DNA from 3 places in the Streptomyces cinnabarinus genome. Region 2 is predicted to be linked to each of the others. Evidence: riboswitches for the same ligand, from Rfam matches in the RefSeq annotation. Region 2 holds a riboswitch; each other region holds the start of a gene.
What was found. A riboswitch is a leader RNA that binds a small molecule or an ion and turns the genes downstream of it on or off. The one in region 2 is predicted to bind cyclic di-AMP.
Positions count from the first base shown of each region.

Region 1: linked by a shared signal. The riboswitch ahead of STRCI_RS17270 (LysM peptidoglycan-binding domain-containing protein) and the one ahead of STRCI_RS19605 (M23 family metallopeptidase) in region 2 are both predicted to bind cyclic di-AMP.
Region 3: linked by a shared signal. The riboswitch ahead of STRCI_RS23825 (transglycosylase SLT domain-containing protein) and the one ahead of STRCI_RS19605 (M23 family metallopeptidase) in region 2 are both predicted to bind cyclic di-AMP.

Region 1 covers NZ_CP114413.1:3,854,293-3,861,235, forward strand. Annotated here, with positions in the region: gene STRCI_RS17250 (Ppx/GppA phosphatase family protein) at 1-456, opposite strand, end outside; gene STRCI_RS17255 (DUF501 domain-containing protein) at 453-983, opposite strand; gene STRCI_RS17260 (FtsB family cell division protein) at 1,051-1,527, opposite strand; gene eno (phosphopyruvate hydratase) at 1,624-2,904, opposite strand; gene STRCI_RS17270 (LysM peptidoglycan-binding domain-containing protein) at 3,208-3,906, opposite strand; cyclic di-AMP (ydaO/yuaA leader) riboswitch at 3,911-4,091, opposite strand; gene STRCI_RS17275 (transglycosylase family protein) at 4,268-5,251, opposite strand; gene STRCI_RS17280 (cytochrome P450 family protein) at 5,515-6,816, opposite strand; gene STRCI_RS17285 (hypothetical protein) at 6,813-6,943, opposite strand, start outside.
Region 2 covers NZ_CP114413.1:4,361,089-4,368,031, forward strand. Annotated here, with positions in the region: gene lhgO (L-2-hydroxyglutarate oxidase) at 1-959, shown strand, start outside; gene trmB (tRNA (guanosine(46)-N7)-methyltransferase TrmB) at 1,104-1,883, shown strand; gene STRCI_RS19600 (PrsW family intramembrane metalloprotease) at 1,936-3,279, shown strand; gene STRCI_RS19605 (M23 family metallopeptidase) at 3,361-4,383, opposite strand; cyclic di-AMP (ydaO/yuaA leader) riboswitch at 4,395-4,553, opposite strand; gene STRCI_RS19610 (PP2C family protein-serine/threonine phosphatase) at 4,797-5,894, opposite strand; tRNA gene STRCI_RS19615 (tRNA-Met) at 6,035-6,108, opposite strand; gene STRCI_RS19620 (alginate lyase family protein) at 6,160-6,943, opposite strand, start outside.
Region 3 covers NZ_CP114413.1:5,251,503-5,258,445, reverse strand. Annotated here, with positions in the region: gene STRCI_RS23835 (polyprenyl synthetase family protein) at 1-947, opposite strand, end outside; gene STRCI_RS23830 (CocE/NonD family hydrolase) at 1,223-3,316, shown strand; cyclic di-AMP (ydaO/yuaA leader) riboswitch at 3,582-3,778, shown strand; gene STRCI_RS23825 (transglycosylase SLT domain-containing protein) at 3,783-4,256, shown strand; gene STRCI_RS23820 (HAD family hydrolase) at 4,277-5,083, opposite strand; gene STRCI_RS23815 (hypothetical protein) at 5,232-5,858, shown strand; gene fahA (fumarylacetoacetase) at 5,950-6,943, shown strand, end outside.

The DNA of each region.
Region 1 (6,943 bases), 510 kb from region 2:
CTCGCCGACGACGAACTCAGTGGATCCCCCGCCGATGTCCACGACGAGATAGGGCTTGGGGAGATGGTCGTGTTCCGCCAGCTCCCTGGTGGCGCCGGTGAAGGAGAACTCCGCCTCCTGGTCCCCGCTGATGACCTCGGGCTCGACGCCCAGGATGTCCATCACCCCGCGCACGAAGTCGTCCCGGTTCTCGGCGTCCCGGGAGGCGGAGGTGGCCACGAACCGCAGCCGCTCCGCGCCGTGCTCCTTGATGATCTCCGCGTACTCCCGGCACGCGGCGAAGGTCCGCTCCAGCGCCTCGGGGGCGAGCCGCCCGGTGCGGTCGACGCCCTGGCCGAGCCGCACGATGGTCATCCGGCGGTCCAGGTCGACCAGTTCGCCCGTCGCCGGGTCGCAGTCGGCGACAAGGAGGCGGATGGAGTTCGTACCGCAGTCGATGGCGGCGACCCGGGTCACCGGCCCTCCTCCTGAACCTGCGTCACACACGCGCCCTTGCGCCACCACTCCGGCAGCATCGCGAGCGCCTCGTCGCCCAGCGGGTTCACCCCGGGCCCGGCGGCCAGCGAGTGCGCGACCAGGACGTGCAGGCACTTCACCCGGTCAGGCATGCCGCCCGCGCTCGGGAAGCCCGTCAGCTCCTCGATCTCGTCCCGGCGCCGGATGTAGTCCTCGTGCGCGGCCCGGTAGGCGGCGGCCAGCTCGGGATCCGTCTGGAGCCGCTCCGTCATCTCCTTCATGACACCCTCCGCCTCCAGCGTGCCGATGGCGGAGTTCGCCTTGGGGCACGTCAGGTAGTACAGCGTCGGGAAAGGCGTACCGTCCGGCAGCCGGGGCGCCGTCTCCACCACGTCCGGCTGCCCGCAGGGGCAGCGGTGCGTGATGGCGCGCAGCCCGCGCGGCGGCCGGCCGAGCTGCTGCTTGAAGGCCTCGACGTCGGCGTCGGTCGGCTCGGTGCGCGGAGTGGAGGGCGGGGGCGTTTCCATAACAGCCTTTACAGTCTTTCGTCTCTGTCCATCGGTCGGCGGCGTACGTCACCGTCGGCGGCCTTCGTCAACGGTCGGCGGCGTCGGACTTGTCGACCCCGTCCCAGACGTTGGCGTACCAGGCCCGGTCGGCCGCGCCGAGATCGGTGCGCGTCTGCTTCGCGGCGTCCGGGTCGATCACCACGAACCCGGTCTCACCCGGCATCACATAGTGCAGCCGCTCCCGGATCCGCTGCTCCGCGTACGCGTCGTCCTTCCAGCGTGCCTTGAGATCGCGCAGCTCCTCCACCCGCTCCCGGGCCTGCTCCCGCTTGCGTTCCAGATCGGCGATCTCGGCGCGCTGGGCGACGTACTGCCTTATCGGGTAGGCGAGGGCGACGACCAGGGAGCAGACGACGAGGGCGAGCAGGGCCGCGCGGCCGGTCAGCCGGGAACGGCGGGCCTGCCGTTTGGTCTGGGAACGGTAGACCCGGGCCGCCGTCTGCTCACCGAGCAACCGGATCCTGGTCGCGGTGGAGAACCGGTCCCGGTCCTTCACGGCCATGTTCCCGCCTCCCGTTCCACACGCGCGTACGTCCCCGCACACGGTACGGGACCGAGTACGGGGACGTACGTACGACTGGCTAGGCCCTTACCGGGATCAGCCCTTGAAGCGCGGGAACGCCGAGCGGCCCGCGTACACCGCGGCGTCGTCGAGGATCTCCTCGATGCGCAGCAGCTGGTTGTACTTGGCGACGCGGTCCGAGCGGGCCGGGGCGCCGGTCTTGATCTGACCGCAGTTCACGGCGACGGCGAGGTCGGCGATGGTGACGTCCTCGGTCTCACCGGAGCGGTGGGACATCATGCACTTGAAGCCGTTGCGCTGGGCCATCTCGACGGCGTCCAGGGTCTCGGTCAGCGAGCCGATCTGGTTCACCTTGACGAGCAGGGCGTTGGCGGAGCCCTCCTCGATGCCGCGGGCGAGACGCTCGGGGTTGGTGACGAAGAGGTCGTCGCCGACGATCTGGACCTTGTCACCGAGCTTGGCGGTGATGGTGTTCCAGCCGGCCCAGTCGTCCTCGAACAGCGGGTCCTCGATGGAGACGAGCGGGTACGCCTCGACGAGCTCGGCGTAGTACTCCGTCATCTCGGCGGCGGAGCGGTCCTTGCCCTCGAAGGTGTAGACGCCGTCCTTGTAGAACTCGGAGGCGGCCACGTCGAGGGCGAGGGCGATCTGCTCGCCGGGGGTGTAACCGGCCTCCTTGATGGCCTCGATGATGAGGTCCAGGGCGGCGCGGTTGGACTCCAGGTTCGGGGCGAAGCCGCCCTCGTCGCCGAGGCCGGTGGACAGGCCCTTGGTCTTCAGCACCTTCTTGAGGGTGTGGTAGACCTCGGCGCCCCAGCGCAGGGCCTCGGAGAAGGACTCCGCGCCGATGGGGGCGATCATGAACTCCTGGATGTCCACGTTGGAGTCGGCGTGCGAGCCGCCGTTCAGGATGTTCATCATCGGAACGGGCAGCAGGTGCGCGTTCGGGCCGCCCAGGTAGCGGAAGAGCGGCAGGTCGCTGGCCTCGGAGGCGGCGTGGGCGACGGCGAGGGAGACGCCGAGGATGGCGTTGGCGCCGAGCGAGCCCTTGTTGTCGGTGGCGTCCAGGTCGAACATCGCCTGGTCGATCAGGCGCTGCTCGGTGGCGTCGTAGCCGACGAGCTCCGGGCCGATCTGCTCGATGACGGCGAGGACGGCCTTCTCGACACCCTTGCCGAGGTAGCGGTTGGGGTCGCCGTCACGGAGCTCGATGGCCTCGAAGGCACCGGTGGAGGCACCGGACGGAACGGCGGCACGACCCGTGCTGCCGTCGTCGAGGCCGACCTCGACCTCGACCGTGGGGTTGCCTCGGGAGTCCAGGATTTCCCGGGCTACGACGACGTCGATGGACGGCACGAGCATCTCCTTCATGGGATGTGACGCTGGAAGTGCGGGGCACTTGAGCCTTGCGACTAGAGCCTAACCGCCTGAGGGACATCGGCCAGCCGACCGACCGTCCCGTGGACAAGGACAGACGGTACCCATTGTTTCTCTACGGAACAAAGGAGCGGTGAACTACCGGGAAAAAGAAGACCCCGCCCCGGTGCGTACGGGGGAGAACGCACCGGGGCGGGGAGCCCGTGGGGACGGGGGGTGACCCTCACGGGGCCTCCAGTATGGAGGAGGCCGGTATGAGGACCCTGTGGTCCGGCTAAGGGATTACTTGAGGTGCAGCTGCTGACCGGGGTAGATCAGGTCAGCGTCCTCGACGATGCCCTTGTTCAGCTTGAAGAGCTTCTCCCAGCCGCCCTTGACGTCGTGCTCCTCGGCGATGGTGCTGAGGGTGTCGCCCTTGACGACCTTGTACTCGCCGTCACCCTTCTTGACCTTCTTGCCGGTCGGGGTGGTCACGGTCTTCTTGGCCTTCTCGGCCTTGTCGGCCTTCTGAGCCGGACGCTCGGTCGAGCGGGAGGCGGTCTGCTCCTCGGTCGAACGGGTCTCGGTGTTGCTCGTGGTGCCGCTCCCGGTGGAGCCGCCGGTGTAGGTGGCGCTGGACAGACCGACGCCGCAGGACGGCCAGGCGCCCTTGCCCTGGCCCGCGAGGACCTTCTCGGCGATCTCGATCTGCTGGGACTTGCTGGCCTGGTCGGCGGTGGAGGCGTACTGCGTGCCGCCGTACGCGGCCCAGGTGGAGGCCGAGAACTGCAGACCGCCGTAGTAGCCGTTGCCGGTGTTGATGGACCAGTCGCCGCCGGACTCGCACTGGGCGACGGCGTCCCACTCGGAGGCGGTGGCGGCGGAGGCGCTGCCGGCCGCCATCAGCGGAGCGGCGACGGCGGCGCCGGTGACACCGGCGATCGCGATGGCGCGGGTGGCCTTGGACGGACGACGGTGCTTGCCCTTGCCGGAAAACAGCATGGATCGATCCCCTCACCGACGCCTGCGAGGTGAGCTGTCGGGTTCGGGCCGGTTGAGTTGCCCGGCCGCGCAGTCTGTCGAGTGCGCGGCTTCACCCCAAGCCGGTTCCGGTGTCGAGTCGCCTCAACCTCCGGACCCGGCGCTTACCTTGGGTCCCCCGCTCCTGCCTACGGCGCATGACGCGACGACTGTTCCCGTACGGCCACCGGCAGGATTCGGCGTGCGGCGGTCGGGGCCCGCTGCTGCGAGCGGTCACGACCGTAGGCAGGCGATCCGGGGAATTTCAAAGACGATCAGGGCTTCTGAGACTCATCCCACACTTTCACCAAAGCGGACATTCAGGTGCGAAGTGCGACGTGAACTAGCCCTGGTTTCCGACCGATTCGTCCCCTACTTCAAGGGTCTGACCGGGAGTGATACGGCTGGGGTCGGCGCCGATGGCCGACCTGTTGTCGGCGTAGAGCCCACGCCATCCGCCGTCGAGGTCAAGGGAGTCGGCGATGCTCGCGAGCGTGTCGCCGTTGCGGACGACGTACGAACGCTCCACCCCGCCCTCGTCCGCGGGCTGGCCGCGATGACGGCCGACGCCGGTGTCGATGAGGGTGGAATCGCCCCCGACCCAGAGGATGTTGCCCGAATTGTCCAGTCCGGATATGCCGGTGAACAGACCGTCGGCCACACCCGAGGGGACACTCCCGGAGGAGTCGGACGAGCCCTCCGACTCCTCACCCTCGGAAGCCCGCGCCGACTCGGGAGACTTGTCCGACTTGCTCGACTTATCCGACTTACTCGGATTCGCCGACTCTGTTGCGTCCTTCGACCCCTTCGACCCCTTCACCCCCTTCGAGTCGCCCGACGCTCCGGGTGACGTGGATGCGCTGGGGTCCGCCTCGGAGTCGGCGTCCTCGTCGCCCGCGGAGGCGCCGCCACCGACGGTGTCCAGCAGACCGGCCGAACCGGATGAGTTGGATGATTCGGACGAGTCGGTCGAATCGCCGTCCTCTTCAAGACCCGTGTCGACGCCGACCGAACCGGAGTCGGCGTCGAGGCCGGAGAGCGGGCCGCAGGTCGGCCAGGCGGCGAGCCCCTGGTCGTCGAGGATGCGCTCGGCGACGGCTATCTGCTGGGAGCGGCTGGCCTGGTCCGCACTCTCGGCGTACGTCGTGCCGCCGTAGCGTTCCCAGTTCTCCTGGGTGACCTGGAGGCCGCCGTAGTAGCCGTTGCCGTTGTCCTCGCTCCAGGAGCCGCCGCTCTCGCATTCCGCGACCCTGTCCCAGGTGTTGCCCTCGGCCGCGCTGGCACCGGTGGCGCCGAGGAGCGGGATGGCGATGGCGGAGCCGGTCACGCCGGCCGCGACGATGAGAGCCGGGGCCTGGCGGGGGCGACGGTGACGACCGTTCCCGGAGAGCATGCGGGGGCCTTTCGAAGACAGCGGGGAGCGGCGCGGTACCGGTGAGGCGAGGCGCCGCGCTGTCGAGTGAACGTATCGGCAGACGATCACTTGTCACAAGTTAATGCCGCACAGATCACGTGAAGATCACGGACTTGAGGGTGTGTCACGTTTGTGTCGGATACGGCTCGCCTCTGACTTGCTACGCGCTGGAGTTGTCAGCGGCCCGGTGTGAACTCGACCGGCAGGGTGCGCAGTCCGCGCATGATGAGGCCGCCGCGCCAGCGCAGCTCGGCCGGTTCCGCCGCGAGCCGGAGGTCCGGGAGGCGGGTGAGGAGGGTGGCCAGCGCGGTCTGGCCCTCCAGACGGGCGAGCGGGGCGCCCAGGCAGTAGTGGATGCCGTGGCCGTAGCCGAGGTGCTGGTTGTCGCGGCGGGCGAGGTCGAGGCGATCGGGGTCGGCGAACCGCTCCGGGTCCCGGTCGGCGGCGGCGAGGACGACGAGCACCGGGTCACCGGGGGCGATGTCCTGGCCGCCGATGGTCAGGGGCCGGGTGGCGAACCGCCAGGTGGCCAGCTCGACCGGGCCGTCGTAGCGCAGGAGTTCCTCCACGCCGGTTTCGAGCAGGGCGGTGTCCTCGGCGGCCAGCGACTCCTGGAGGCGGGTCCGTTGTTCGGGGTGGGTGAGCAGGGCGTAGGTGCCGTTGCCGATGAGGTTCACGGTGGTCTCGAACCCCGCGAACAGCAGGATGAAGGCCATGGCGGCGGCCTCGTTCTCGGTGAGGTGCTCGCCGTGGTCGGAGGCCCGGATCAGGCCCGAGATCAGATCCTCGCCGGGGGCGGGTTCGGCGGGCAGCGCCTCGCGCTTGCGGTGGATGAGGTCGGCGAGATAGCCGCGCATCTTCTTCACCGACCGCGCGACCCCGCCCCGCGGGCCGCCCTGGTGGCGGATCATCATGCCCGCCCAGTCCCGGAAGTCGTCCTGGTCCTCGCGGGGCACACCGAGCAGATCGCAGATCGCGTAGATGGGGAGCGGGAAGGCGAACTCATGGATGAGGTCGGCGCTGCCCTCCGCGGCGAACCGGTCGATCAGCTGGTCGGTCAGCTCCTGCACCCGGGGCGCGAACTCCGCGACCCGGCGGGGCGTGAACGCCTTGCTGACGAGCCGTCGCAGCCGGGTGTGGTCCGGCGGGTCGATGTTGAGCAGATGCGTCATCAGCTCGGCCTTGCGCTCACCGGGGATACCGGTCTTGCCCTTGGCGTGCGCGGGCTCGGCGTGATGCGCGGGGTTCTTGCTGAGCCGCTGGTCGGCCAGGGCCTGCTTGGCATCGGCGTGACGCGTGACCAGCCAGGCCTCCACCCCGCTGGGCAGCGTGGTCCGGTGCACGGGGGCGTGCTCGCGCAGCCAGGCGTAGGCGGGGTAGGGGTCGGCGGCGAACTCCCAGGTGAAGAGGTCGGGGGCCGGGGAGGCCGCCGGGACGGGGGTGGCCGCGTGCGGCGCGGGGGTGGGGTGGTCGGTCACTCCTTGACGGTATCCGGCGGGGTGGCGGGGCTCGCTTCGTGTGTCAGGTCGGGGCGACGGCCGAGGAGCGTGTCGAGGGCGACGGCGATGGCGCGCTCGGACGACAGCGGAGGGCCGGGGATGGTGG
Region 2 (6,943 bases):
CCGAGTACGACATCGATCACGCCGTCACCGGGAAGCTGATCGTCGCCACCGAGCGGGCGGAGCTGCCCCGGCTGCACGCGCTGGTGCAGCGGGGGCGGGAGAACGGCATTCCGGTGCGGGAGCTGGGGGCCGCGCAGATCGCCGAGTACGAGCCGGAGGTGCGGGGGCTCGCCGCGATACATGTCGGGACCACCGGGATCTGTGACTTCGTGGGGGTCGCCCGGCGACTGGCCGAGGCCTCGGGGGCGGAGATCCGGTACGGGGCCGAGGTCGTACGGGTGGATCGGCGGCCGGAGCTGGGGGTCGCCGTGCGGACCGCGGGCGGGGACGTCGTGCGGGGCCGGGTGCTGGTGAACTGTGCCGGGCTCTACTGCGATGAGGTCGCCCGCCTGACCGGGGACGATCCGGGGATGCGGATCGTGCCCTTCCGTGGGGAGTACTACTCGCTTTCGCGGCCCGAGCTGGTGCGGGGGCTGGTGTATCCGGTGCCTGATCCGGCCTTCCCCTTCCTCGGGGTGCATCTGACCCGGGGGATCGACGGAGGGGTGCACCTCGGGCCCAACGCGGTGCCGGCGCTGGCCCGCGAGGGGTACGGGTGGGGGACCGTGCGGCCCCGGGAGCTGGCCTCGACGGTGGGGTGGCCGGGGGCGTGGGCGATCGCGCGGCGGCATTGGCGGTACGGGGCGGGGGAGCTGCGGCGGTCGGTGTCCAAGAGGGCGTTCACGGATGCCGTGCGCAGGCTGCTGCCGGCGGTGTCCGAGGCCGACCTGGTGCCCGCGGCGGCCGGGGTGCGGGCGCAGGCCGTCCTGCGGGACGGCACGCTGGTCGACGACTTCCTGATCCGGGAGGGGGCACGGGCGGTACACGTCCTGAACGCCCCGTCCCCGGCGGCGACGGCGTCGTTGCCGATCGGGAGAGAGGTGGCGCGGCGGGCGCTGGGGGCGTTGGCGCGCACCTGACCGATCGGCCCTGACGGGGCCTCGTCCTCGAACGGCGAGGAAGCCGATGCGGCAGCGGGCGGGGCTGTCCGCTCCCGTAAAATCGGATCCACTGTGTCTGACTCCCTCCCCACCTCAGCCCCCACCCCCGGCCACGAGCCCGGCGTGTCCGTTCGGCATACGCGGGCCAAGGGGGAGCCACGGTTCCCCGACGGGCCGAAGGCCGATCCGGCGGGGTCGCATTTCGAGCGGCGGATCCGGAGCTTCCAGCCGCGCCGGAGCCGGGTGACGGCCGGGCAGGCGGACGCGCTGCAGCGGCTGTGGCCCAAGTGGGGGATGGACATCGACGGGAGCGAGGTTCTCGACCTGCGGGAGTTCTTCGGCAACGACCGGCCCGTCGTGCTGGAGATCGGGTTCGGGATGGGCGAGGCCACCGCGCAGATGGCCGCCGGCGACCCGGAGACCAACATCCTCGCCGTCGACGTGCACACCCCGGGGCAGGGCAATCTGCTCAACCTCGCCGACCATCACGGCCTGTCCAACATCCGGGTCGCCAACGGCGACGCGATCATCCTGCTCCGCGAGATGCTCGCCCCGGACTCCCTCGACGGCCTCCGCGTCTACTTCCCGGACCCCTGGCCCAAGAAGCGGCACCACAAGCGGCGGCTGATCCAGCCGGAGTTCCTCAGCCTCGCCGCCACCCGGCTCAGGCCCGGCGCGGTGCTGCACTGCGCGACCGACTGGGAGCCGTACGCCGAGCAGATGCTCGAGGTCCTGACCGCGCACCCGGACTTCGAGAACACGCAGGCCGACGGCGGTTTTGCGCCGCGTCCCGAGTTCCGGCCGCTGACCCGTTTCGAAGGCCAGGGACTGGACAAGGGACATGTCGTGAACGACCTGCTCTTCCGTCGCGTACACCGAGACGAAACCCTCAACGGCGCCTGAGCCCACCGCGCTCCTCTGCGGGCTGCGCCCCTCCCTCGTTAGGGTCAATGCCGTGGCCACCGATCCAGTTCCCCCGTACCCGACGCACCCCACCGGCCCGCCCGGCGGCGCACTTCGGCACGCGCACTGGTGGCAGCGGAAGTGGGTGCGCTACGGCGCGCTGATCACCCTGCTCACGCTCTCCGGCCTGGTCATCCTCGCCCTGGTCCGCGAACAGACCGGCACCCAGGGCTTCCTGGTCGGGCTCGGCCTCGCCGTACTGCCGGTGCCGCTGCTCATAGCCGCCTTCCGGTGGCTGGACCGGGTGGAGCCGGGCCCCTGGCGAAACCTGCTCTTCGCCTTCGCCTGGGGCGCCTGCGCGGCGGCGCTGATAGCCATCGTCGCCAACAGCTTCGCGACCAGATGGATAGCCACGGCCACGGCGGATCCGTCCAGCGCGGACACCCTCGGGGCGACCGTGATAGCGCCGATCGTGGAGGAGTCCGCGAAGGCGGCCGCCGTTCTGCTCGTCTTCCTCTTCCGGCGCCGGGACTTCACCGGGCTCGTCGACGGGGTGGTCATAGCCGGGCTCACCGCCACCGGCTTCGCGTTCACCGAGAACATCCTCTACCTCGGTACCGCCTTCGGCACCGACCAGCTCACCGGCGACAGCGGCATCGCCTCCGTCACCGCCGCAACCTTCTTCGTGCGCATCGTGATGTCCCCGTTCGCGCACCCCCTGTTCACCGTCCTCACCGGCATCGGCTTCGGCATCGCCGCGCTCTCCGGCGACCGGCAGCGCTGGCGGCGGATCCTGCTGCCGCTGTCCGGGCTGCTGCTCGCGATGGGCATGCACGCGCTGTGGAACGGCTCCGCGTCCTTCGGCCCGTTCGGCTTCTTCGCCGTCTACGCGGCGATCATGGTGCCCGCCTTCGGCCTGCTGACCTGGCTCGTGATCTGGACCCGCCAGCGCGAACTGCGCACCGTGCGGGAGGAGCTGCCCGCCTACGCCGTGGCCGGCTGGCTCACCCCGGCCGAGCCCTTCGCGCTCGGCTCGATGCGGGCGCGGCGCATGGCCCGGCAGTACGCCCGCCGCACCGCGGGCGGACGGCGGGCGGCGCGGGAGGTGGCGCAGTACGAGGCGTACGCGACCTCGCTGGCGTTCCTGCGGCACCGGGGGCGCCGCGGCCGTGCGGGCGCCGACTTCGTCGTGCGGGAAGCGGAGCTGCTGCGGGAGCTGTGGCGGCGCCGGGAGGTGGCACGGCCGGCGCTCGACCACGCGGCGCGGGCGACGGCACCGCCCGTCCCGGTGGTGGCGGCGCCCTGGCCGATGTACGGGGCGTACGGATACCCGGCACAGCCGAGCGGCTACCAGCCCTATCCGGCGTACCCGGCCTACAACCCGTACCGCACGTAGCGCCTGCGGGCATGCGAAACCGGCAGCCCTGACGTCGGGGGGTCGTCGTCAGGACCGCCGGGGTTCACGCGGGGGCGTGGGTCAGATGTTGAGGCCCTTGTCGCGCAGCCACGCGAGCGGGTCGATGCCGGAGGAGGACCCCTCGGGGTGGACCTCCATGTGCAGGTGCGCGCCGGTCACGTTGCCGGTCGCGCCCACCCGGCCGATGATGTCGCCGGTGGTGACCTTCTGGCCGACGGAGACGCTGATCGAGGACTGGTGGGCGTACCAGATCTCGGTGCCGTCCTCCAGGGTGAGCACGGTCTTGTAGCCGTAGGAGCCGTCCCAGCCGGCGCTGGTGATCGTGCCGGTGTGGACCGCCTTCAGCAGGGTGCCCGTGGGAGCGGCGAAGTCGAGGCCCGTGTGGTACCCGGAGGACCACATCGAACCGGCCTGGCCGAAGGTCGAGGTGAGGGTGAACGACGAGGTCGGCAGCGTGTACTGCTTGGCCAGCGCGGCGAGGCGCTCGGCCTCGGCCTTCTTGCGGGCCTCCTCCTCGGCCTTCGCCTTGGCGGCGGCGGCCTTGGCCTTGGCTTCCTTCTCCGCCTCGGCGGCGGCTTCCGCGGCGGCCTTCTCGGCGGCTGCGGCGGCATCCGCGGCGGCCTTGGTGTCTACCTGGTCCTGCTGCTGCTCGGCCTGGGCCATGATCCGGGCGCGCAGCGCCTCACCGGCGTCGGCGGCGCCCTGCTCGGTGTCCATCGTGGTCATGCCGACGCTGCTGAGCGGGGAGGCCGCCGTCTCGGGCGTCTCCTCGTCCGCGGAGTGGTCGGAGATCAGCGGCAGGTCGGGCATGGTGATCGCGACCGGCGGCTTGCCGGACTGCGCGCTGGCCATACCGCCCGCGCCGACCGCGGCTATGACACCGACGCCGAGAACCGTGGAGCTGCGGGCGAGTCCGCCGCCGCCCTTCTTGGCGACGCGATGCTTGCCGCGCACCGGGCGAATGGATTCCGCAGTGGGGTTCCACTCTTCGAACGGGCCCTCGTCGCTGCGATAGCTGCCGTAGCCGAAAGTCTCGTCCCCGCGTTGGCTCGGCACGAACGGGGCAGGGCGGTTTGACGCCACGTGGGCGTGCTCCTTTCCTTCCTTCTCGCCTACCGGGTTAGCTGACGGGTTCGGAGCAGGAAGGTCTCCTACGCGCGTATATCCGACCGGTTTTGCCCGGTGGATTACGCCCGATTCACCCCAAGTTGGTGGTTCCCCGGTTCCCTTACGGGATTCGGCGCGTGCGCACGGAGCCGACTCTTGTGACGGCTGGGACGACCGCGCTGCGTTATCGAACGTTAATAGACCCGGGGTGCGGATTCCAAGCCGTTCCGCTTGATCATTAACGAATCCGGCCGGAACTTTAGGGTCATGAGGGGTTTAAATCGGGCGAGTTGACCAAGGTTCACCTGCCACACAGTTGTTGACGGTATGTCAGTTGTTATGCGGAGGGCTTCCGTCCGATCACCCCCGGTGACCATCGGGGTCATCGGTCAGGGCCGCCGTACGGCGAGCAGGGCCATGTCGTCCGTCATCCCGCCCCCGCAGTGCCGACGCGCCTCCTCGGCGAGGGTCCGGATCAGAGCGGCGGGCTCGTGGAAGGCGCGGCCGGAGAGCCGACGCTCGGGGTCGTAGAAGACGCCGTGCGCGTCGCGGGCCTCGGACAGGCCGTCGGTGTGCAGCAGCAGGGTGGCGCCGCGCGGGAAGGGCACCTCCTCGGCGCGGTCGGGCCAGTTGCCGAGGTCGCTCATGCCCAGCGGCAGGGCGGGCTCCCCGGCGGGCAGCGGGCGTACGGTGCGGTCCGCGTGGAGCAGCAGCGGGGGCGGATGGCCGCGGTTGACGATCCGTACGACGCCCTCGCCGTGCGGGAGTTCGGCCAGTACGGCGGTGGTGAATCCCTCATGGGCGTCGATCCCCTCGCGCCGTGTGCCCTCCCGGGTCAGCGCCCGCTCCAGGCGCCGTGCGACGCCCTCCAGGTCCGGCTCCTGCTCGGCCGCCTCCCGGAAGGCGCCGATGACCACGGCGACGGCCGCGACGGCGCCCATGCCCTTGCCGCGCACATCGCCGACGACGAGCCGGACGCCCCACGGGCTGTCCACCACCGCGTACAGATCACCGCCGATGAAGGCGTCGGCCTGGGCGGCCTCGTAGCGGGCGGCGATGTCGAAGCCGCCGATCCGTTCCACGGGTTGGGGCAGGACGGCGCGCTGCGTGGCCTCGGCGATCTCGCGCTGCGAGGCGAGCCGCAGATCGCCGCGGCGCACCACGCGGTTGAGCACGGCCGCCAGGACGGCGACGGTGACCACGGTGATCACCTCGGTGACGGTGTCCGCGTCCACGCCGAAGCCGAAGCGGACATGGACGGCGTAGGCGGCGATCAGGGCCCCGACGCCGGTGATGACGGTGCCGAGCAGCGAGAAGAGCGGGGCGGCGACGAGCGGGGCGGCGGTGAAGAAGGGGACCGCGGTGAAGTCACGGGGGGTGCTGAGGTCGTACAGGATGCCGCCCGCGATCAGGGCCGCCGGGATGATCCGTGCGAGGGTGCGGCCGGACGGGAAGCGCCGGGTCCCCTGTCTGACCGAAGCCCGCACTGCCCGCCTCCCGCCGCGTCGCCGTCCCTCCAGGGTTCCCGGAGCGGGGCCGCGGGGCGAACGGGGTGGGCCGAGTGGATGAGTGGGCCGACATGCACCGAGGGCCGGAACCCTTTCGGATTCCGGCCCTCGGCCTTCAGTAGCGGGGACAGGATTTGAACCTGCGACCTCTGGGTTATGAGCCCAGCGAGCTACCGAGCTGCTCCACCCCGCGTCGGTGAAACCAGTGTACGTCATCCGCAGGGCCCGAAGCACACCCGTTTCCTCAGGCCGCCGGGTTGCCCGCGTGAGTGAGGGTCTCCCAGGAGACGAAGAGGCCGTCGGTACCGGCCGGGCGGGTCTTCTCGGCGAGCCTGCGGGCGGCCGGGACGGAGGCGCCGCGCCGGTCCTCCAGATGGTTCAGCGCGACCTCCAGGTCGGGCCCCATGGTCCGCCGGACCTGGCCGCCGCACAGCCAGGCCGGGGCGGGCTCGCCGCTCTGGTGCCGGGCGTGCAGCTCCATCGCGGCCTTGAGCCGGTCCTCCGCCTCGCCGTACAGATCGACGCCCTGGTGCCAGGCGGTCTCGGCGATGTGCGCGGTGGCGGCGATCGCGTGGCCGACGTGCTCGAAGTTCCGGCAGGTCTCCTGGGTGACACCCGGCTTGTACGTCGTCTGCCGGAACCAGTACGCCGCCAGGCGCTGCGGGGTGTTCATGCTGGACCCGGCCGGGGTGAGCGGGAGGCGGCCGTCCTTGTCGAGGTAGAAGTAGGCGGGCACGCGGTCGCGGAAGCGGGCCAGGGCGTGGTCGAAGGTCTTGTGGTCGTCGAGGAAGACGGCGATGCCGATGGCCGCGTCGGTGGTGACGAGGTCCCGGGTGCCGTTGGCGTCCGGGACCTTCTTGGTGACCTGGGGCAGATGCGCGGTCCGCAGCATGGTCTCGAACCGGCGCACGCGCTCCGCGGGCCATCCGGCGCCGTCGCTGTGCCGGACGATCTCGGCGGCCCGCGCCCAGGTCGCCCCGGCCCACCCGGCCTGGAGCCCGGCGTTCTCCCCGCTGTGCCGCTTCAGC
Region 3 (6,943 bases), 890 kb from region 2:
GACAGCGGCGCCAGGGAGGCGCGCGCGTCCTGCGCATACCGCACCGTGTCACGCCGGGCCTGCTCCAGCGCCGGATGCGTGCGCAGCGCCGCCAGTGCCTCCGCGTGCCGGACGTCGTCGGTCAGGTCGGAGTCGAGCAGCTCGCACAGGGCGATGTCCTCGGCGAGACCCAGCCGCTCCGCGCGCTCCCGCAGCCGCAGCACCGGCAGCGTCGGAATGCCCTCGCGCAGATCCGTGCCCGGCGTCTTCCCGGACTCGTGCGAGTCGGAGGCGATGTCGAGCACGTCGTCGGCGAGCTGGAAGGCGACCCCGAGCCGCTCGCCGTACTGCGTGAGGACGTCCACCACCGTCTCGTCGGCGCCGGACATCATCGCGCCGAAGCGGCACGACACCGCCACCAGGGATCCCGTCTTGCCGGCCAGCACATCGAGGTAGTGCTCGACCGGGTCACGTCCGTCCTGCGGGCCCGCCGTCTCCAGGATCTGCCCGGTGACCAGCCGCTCGAACGCCTCGGCCTGCACCCGGACCGCCTCGGGACCGAGGTCGGCGAGGATGTGCGAGGCGCGGGCGAAGAGGAAGTCACCCGTGAGGACCGCGACCGAGTTGCCCCAGCGGGTGTTGGCGCTGGCCACCCCGCGCCGGACCTCGGCCTCGTCCATCACGTCGTCGTGGTACAGCGTCGCCAGGTGGGTCAGTTCCACCACCACGGCCGACGGCACGATCCCGGGCGCGTACCGGTCGCCGAACTGCGCGGAGAGCATGACGAGCAACGGCCGGAACCGCTTCCCGCCCGCCCGCACCAGATGCTGAGCGGCCTCCGTGATGAAGGGGACCTCGCTCTTGGTGGCTTCGAGCAGTCCCTCCTCGACAGCCGCCAATCCGGCCTGGACATCGGCTTCCAGAGCCTGGTCCCGCACGCTCAGCCCGAACGGCCCGACGACGGTCACGAGGGGTCTCCTGTCTGCTGGTGTCTACTGGCGATTACGCGGTTTGTCGATAGGTCGCTGCCTTCACTCAAGTCAGCGTATCCGGTCACGTTTCGATCACCGATGCCGCCCGCCCGTCCACGACGGGCGGTATGGGATCACGCCGGTTATGTTTTTGATCAACTGATAAGAACGGATATCTATCGACTTACGTGGAAGTAGTGGAGTGTGTCTCGAATCGAGGTCGATGCCGCACCCTGCCCGTCGGGGCCTTCACGCCGACTGGGGCTTTCGCGATGAACACGCGTATCCGTACGTCCTTCCCCTACGAGACGGCCCATGAGGACCTCCGCATCCCGCTCGCGGACGGAACCCTGCTCTACGCGCGGGTGTGGCGCCCGCTCACCGACGAGCCCGTCCCGGCGCTCCTCGAATACCTGCCGGACCGCCTGACCGACCGGACGGCCGCGCGTGACCACCAGCGCCACCCCTGGTACGCGGGCCACGGCTACGCCTCCGTCCGGGTGGACATCCGCGGGCACGGCAACAGCGAGGGTCTGCCCACGGACGCGTACTCGGCGACCGAACCGGCCGACGGGGTCGAGGTGGTGCACTGGCTGGCGGACCGGCCCTGGTGCGACGGCAAGGTCGGCATGTTCGGCATCTCCTGGGGCGGCTTCAACTCTCTCCAGATCGCGGCCCTCGCGCCCGAGCCGCTCAAGGCGATCGTCACGGTCTGCTCCACCGACGATCGCTATGACAACGATGCGCACCACGCGGGAGGTTCCGTCCGCGCGGTCGACATGCACGCCCGGGCGGCGACGACGCTCGCCGCCGCCTGTCTGCCACCCGATCCGCGGTACGCCGGTGAGGCGTGGCGGGAGCTCTGGCTGAAGCGCCTGGAGGCCGTCGAACCGCTGCCGCACACCCGGCCGGCCCACCCGACCCGGGACGACCACTGGCGCCACGGCAGCGTCCGCGAGGACTACGGCGCCATCGAGGCCGCCGTCCTCGCGGTCGGCGGCTGGCACGACCCGTACCGCGACACCGTGCTGCGCCTCGTGGAGCACCTGCCCGCCGACCGCGTCCGCGGTCTGATCGGCCCCTGGTCCCACCACTACCCCGACCGGGACCTGCCGCCCGGACCGGCGATCGGCTTCCTCCAGGAGACCCTGCGCTGGTGGGACCACTGGCTGAAGGGCGAGGGCGCTCTCCCCGAGCCCCTCCTGCGCGCCTACGTCAGCGACTCCCACCCGCCCGCCACGGCCTACGGCACCCTGCCCGGCCGCTGGGTCGGCGAGCCGTCCTGGCCCTCCCCGCACATCACCCAGGTGACGTACGCCCTCCAGGGCGCCCCTGTTGTCGTGCGGTCGCCCATGCAGACCGGGGTGGACGCCGGTCAGTTCGTCCCGCGCGGGAACGACGCCGACCTGCCGCCGGACCAGCGGGAGGAGGACGCCCGCTCGGCTTGCTTCGAGTTCGCCGTGGGCGAGGAGACCTGGGTGCTGGGGCGGCCGAGAGTGCGGCTGCGGCTGACCTCGGAGGTGCCGCGCGGGCAGGTGATCGCGCGGGTCTGCGATGTCGCGCCCGACGGCGCCTCGACGCTGGTCACGCGCGGCGTGCTGAACCTCGCCGCGCGCCACGGGCACGACCGGGCGGTGCCGTGGGAGCCGGGTGCCACGGAGGACGTCGAGTTCGGGCTGAGCGCCATCGGGCACGCCTTCCCGCCCGGCCATCGCATCCGGCTCGCGGTGTCCTGCGCGTACTGGCCGTGGGTCTGGCCGCACCCTGAGTCGACAGCCGGCTTCACGCTGGATCCGGCGGGGAGCTTCCTGGAAGTGCCGGTACGCGCGCGTGCCGCCTCGTCCGGCGTCGCGTCCGACGTCGCGTCCGGCGTCGCGTCCGGCGTCGCGTCCGGCGTCGCGTCCGACGTCGCCTCCGATGCCGCCTCCGATGCCGCCTTCGACATTGCCTTCGAGGCGCCGGAGCAGGCCGAGCCCCTGGGCGTGGCCGAGCCGGCCACGCTGGACGAGCCGCGCCCGCGGCGGCTGGTCGTCCGGGACGTGGCCAAGGGCGAGTGGCGCATCGAGGTCGATCCACGGCACGGCGGCACGCGCGTGCACCCCGACGGGCTGGAGTGCACCGAGGACGCACTGGAGACGTACACGATCCAGGAGGCGGACCCGCTCTCCGCCCGCGCCCGCTCGGACTGGTCGATCCGCCTGCACCGGCCGGAGCCGGCCTGGGACACCACCGTCCGGACCCGGTCGGAGACCACCTGCGACGCGACGGACTTCATCACCTCGAACGAGGTGATCTGCACGGACGGCGGCGAGGTGGTCTTCCACCGGACGTGGGAGAAGCGGATTCCGCGAACGCCGAGACGCTGAACACCCAGACGTTAAAGCCCCATTGGGGCTATTGCCCGTTTTGCTCACTCTTGCGCCTGTGCGTGACTTGACTCACGCCACACTCTTCACAGGCACTCCACAGGCCATCACCGACACCCCTCCCCCGCCCGCCAGTTGACCCTTGGCACCCGCAAACACCCAGCGGCCGCACATCCCCCTTTCGAAGATCAAATCCCTGGATATGTGAATCCGCTACTTGTTTCGGACATGTGCTCTCGCATACGTTCCCGGCCTGTCGGGCGGACGCCGAATCCTGCCGCCGTCCGGCTCCATCGAGATCTTCGTACGGCAGGAGCGGGGGACCCAGGTAAGTCGCCGGGCCGGACGTCCTCGGACGCGCCGAAACGGCTCGGGGTGAAGCCGCGTGCCCATCGTGGTGCGCGGCCGGGCAGCTCCCGCCCGAACCCGACAGCTCACCTCGCAGGCGCCGGAGAGGAACTTCGCCATGCCCGCTGCCGCTCAGCGCCGCCCCCGCCGCATCGCCCGCAAGCTCGCCGTCCTCGGCACCGGAGCCGCCGTACTGGCGCTCCCGCTCATCGGCGCCACCAACGCCTCCGCGGCCACGCCGACCGCCACCACCGCCGCCTCGCTGGGGTACGCCAACAACCTCGACGGCTGGATCCGGGCGTCCCTCCAGGTCATGGCGGATCACGGGATCCCCGGCAGCTATGACGGCATCTACCGCAACATCATCCGGGAGTCCTCGGGCAACCAGTACGCGATCAACAACTGGGACTCCAACGCCGCCGCGGGCACCCCGTCCAAGGGCCTGCTCCAGGTGATCGACCCGACCTTCATGGCGTACCACGTGGCGGGCACCTCGTACGACCCCTACGACCCGGTCGCGAACATCACCGCCGCCTGCAACTACGCGGCCCAGCGCTACGGTTCGATCGACAACGTCTTCGGCGCCTACTGAGCCACCGCGCCTTCCCCGGGCTACCGGAAGAGTCTTTCGAGGACGACGGCGATGCCGTCGTCCTCGTTCGACAAGGTGATCTCGTCGGCCACCGCCTTGAGTTCGGGGTGGGCGTTGGCCATCGCGACACCGTGCGCCGCCCAGTCGAACATCGGGATGTCATTGGGCATGTCACCGAAGGCGATCGTCCGGTCCGGGCCGAGCCCCAGATGATCGGCGGCCAGCGCGAGGCCGGTCGCCTTGGTGATGCCGCATGGCTGAAGTTCGACGGTTCCCGGGCCCGACATGGTGACCGTCGCCAGCGAACCGACCACCGAGCGCGCCGTCGCCGCCAACTGGTCGTCGGACAGCTCGGGATGGCGCAGCAGCACCTTGCTGATCGGCTCGCACCACAGGTCGTCGCGCCGCCCGACCCGCACCGCGGGCAGGGTGGGGTGCGGCATCAGATACCCGGGCTCGATCAACGTGAGTCCGTCCACGCCGTCCTGGTCCACCGCCGCGTACACCTGCCCCACCTCGGCCTCGATCTTGCCGAGCGCGGTCTCGGCCAACTCCCGGTCCAGGGTGACCGACCACAGCAGACGGTCCGCGCCGGCGTCGTACACCTGCGCGCCCTGCCCGCACACCGCGAGCCCCCTGCTGCCCAGGTCGTCGAGGAGCGGCCGCACCCTGGGAGCCGGCCGGCCGGTCACCACCAGGTGCCGGGCGCCGGACTCGGCCACCCGCGCGAGCGCGGCCAGCGACCGGTCGGAGAGCGTGTCGTCGCCCCGGAGCAGGGTTCCGTCCAAGTCGGTGGCGATGAGTGAATATGCGATGGGTGCGGCCATGATCAGAGAATACGGACAGGACGCCCCGTCGACTCAGCGCGAACCGGACGACCCCGGCGTCCACCACAGCCCCGCGCGCCCCCTCCAACTCCCTTGCCCCCATCCGCTTCTGGTGAAATGAGGGGCACTGTTGTGACGAACGGGGGCGATGGGTGTGGCAGACCGGCAAGAGGACTTCGCGAACCATCTCCGGGAGACCGCCGGACGCGTCCTCGAACGCTTCCCCGAGGACCTGAAACCCGAGATCTACGCACTCTCCTTCCGTATCTGGCGCGTTGACTACGACTACCGCCACCCGTACGTGGCGATCGGCTACAACACCGAGACGCAGTACGAGCTGGAGCGGCGCCCGGAGGACCCCGGCGAGGCCCGCTGGAACTACGCCTGCTGGCTCCTCGACGGCTTCGAGACGCTCGGCAACGTGCCCGAGGACCCGGTGGGCGGACCGCTGTACGAGACCGAGGTCAAGCGGCTCGGTCTGTGGTTCGAGGGAGAGGACGGGGAGGACGGAGCGGAGGGGGAGGACGAGGACGACGAGGACGACGCGAAGGACGATCTGTTGCAGTTGCACTTCGCCGACGCCTGTATCGCTCTCGCCCGGCATCTGCACGCGAGCGGCCGGATCGAGAAGATCTTCGGCCGTCCGCTGCCGATCGTGATTTTCGACATGGACTGCCCCGGCTGGGAGGTCGAGGCGACCGAGGCGGCCAACCCGCCCGAGCTGATCGAGGGCTTCCTGACGTGGCAGCGGGCCGACGACCCGTCCCCGTCGTGATCTTTCGGCACTGCCCAAGACGGGTGTTCCGCCCGTAACGTGTGCGACGACGACACGGACCCGTGGCACGCACGAGAGCGAGGCAGCACCCATGCCCCCCTTTGATGTCCCCGAGGGCGACCCCTTCGGCCCGCACAACCTTCCGTACGGTGTCTTCTCCGTCCCCGGTGAGGACAGCGCGCGCCGGGTCGGCGTACGGCTCGGAGACCATGTCCTCGACGCGGGCGCCGCGGCACTGGCGCTGGGTTCTCCCTACGCCTCCCTGCTCGCCCGGCCCAGCCTCGGCCCGCTGCTCGCCGCGGGCCGCACCGCCTGGTCCGATGTGCGCCGCGCGCTGACGGCCTGGGTCACGGTGCCGTCCCACCGGGAGACCATCGAGCCCCTGTTCCACCCCCTCTCCGCGGTGACCCTGCACCTCCCCTTCGAGGTCGCGGACTACGTCGACTTCTACGCCTCCGAGAACCACGCCCGGAACGTCGGCCAGATGTTCCGCCCCGACGCGGCGGACTCCCTCACCCCGAACTGGAAGCACCTCCCGATCGGCTATCACGGCCGTTCCGGCACGGTCGTCGTCTCCGGCACGGATGTCATCCGGCCGTCCGGCCAGCGCAAGGCCCCGGCCGACGCGGCCCCCGTCTTCGGCCCCTCCGTCCGGCTGGACATCGAGGCGGAGGTCGGCTTCGTGGTGGGCGTGCCCACGGCCATGGGCAGCCCGGTCGCGCTCACCGACTTCCGCGAGCACGTCTTCGGCCTCTGCCTGCTCAACGACTGGTCCGCGCGTGACCTCCAGGCCTGGGAGTACGTCCCGCTCGGCCCCTTCCTCGGCAAGTCCTTCGCCACGTCGGTGTCGGCGTGGATCACCCCGCTGGACGCCCTGGACGCGGCCCGGGTGGCACCGCCGGAGCGCACCCACGAGCTGCTGCCCTATCTGGACGACGCGGCCGAGGAGCCCGGCGGCTACGATCTGCGCATCTCGGTGTCCCTCAACGGCCATGTGATCTCCGAACCCCCCTTCTCGACGATGTACTGGACCGCCGCCCAGCAGCTGGCCCACATGACGGTCAACGGCGCCTCCCTGCGCACCG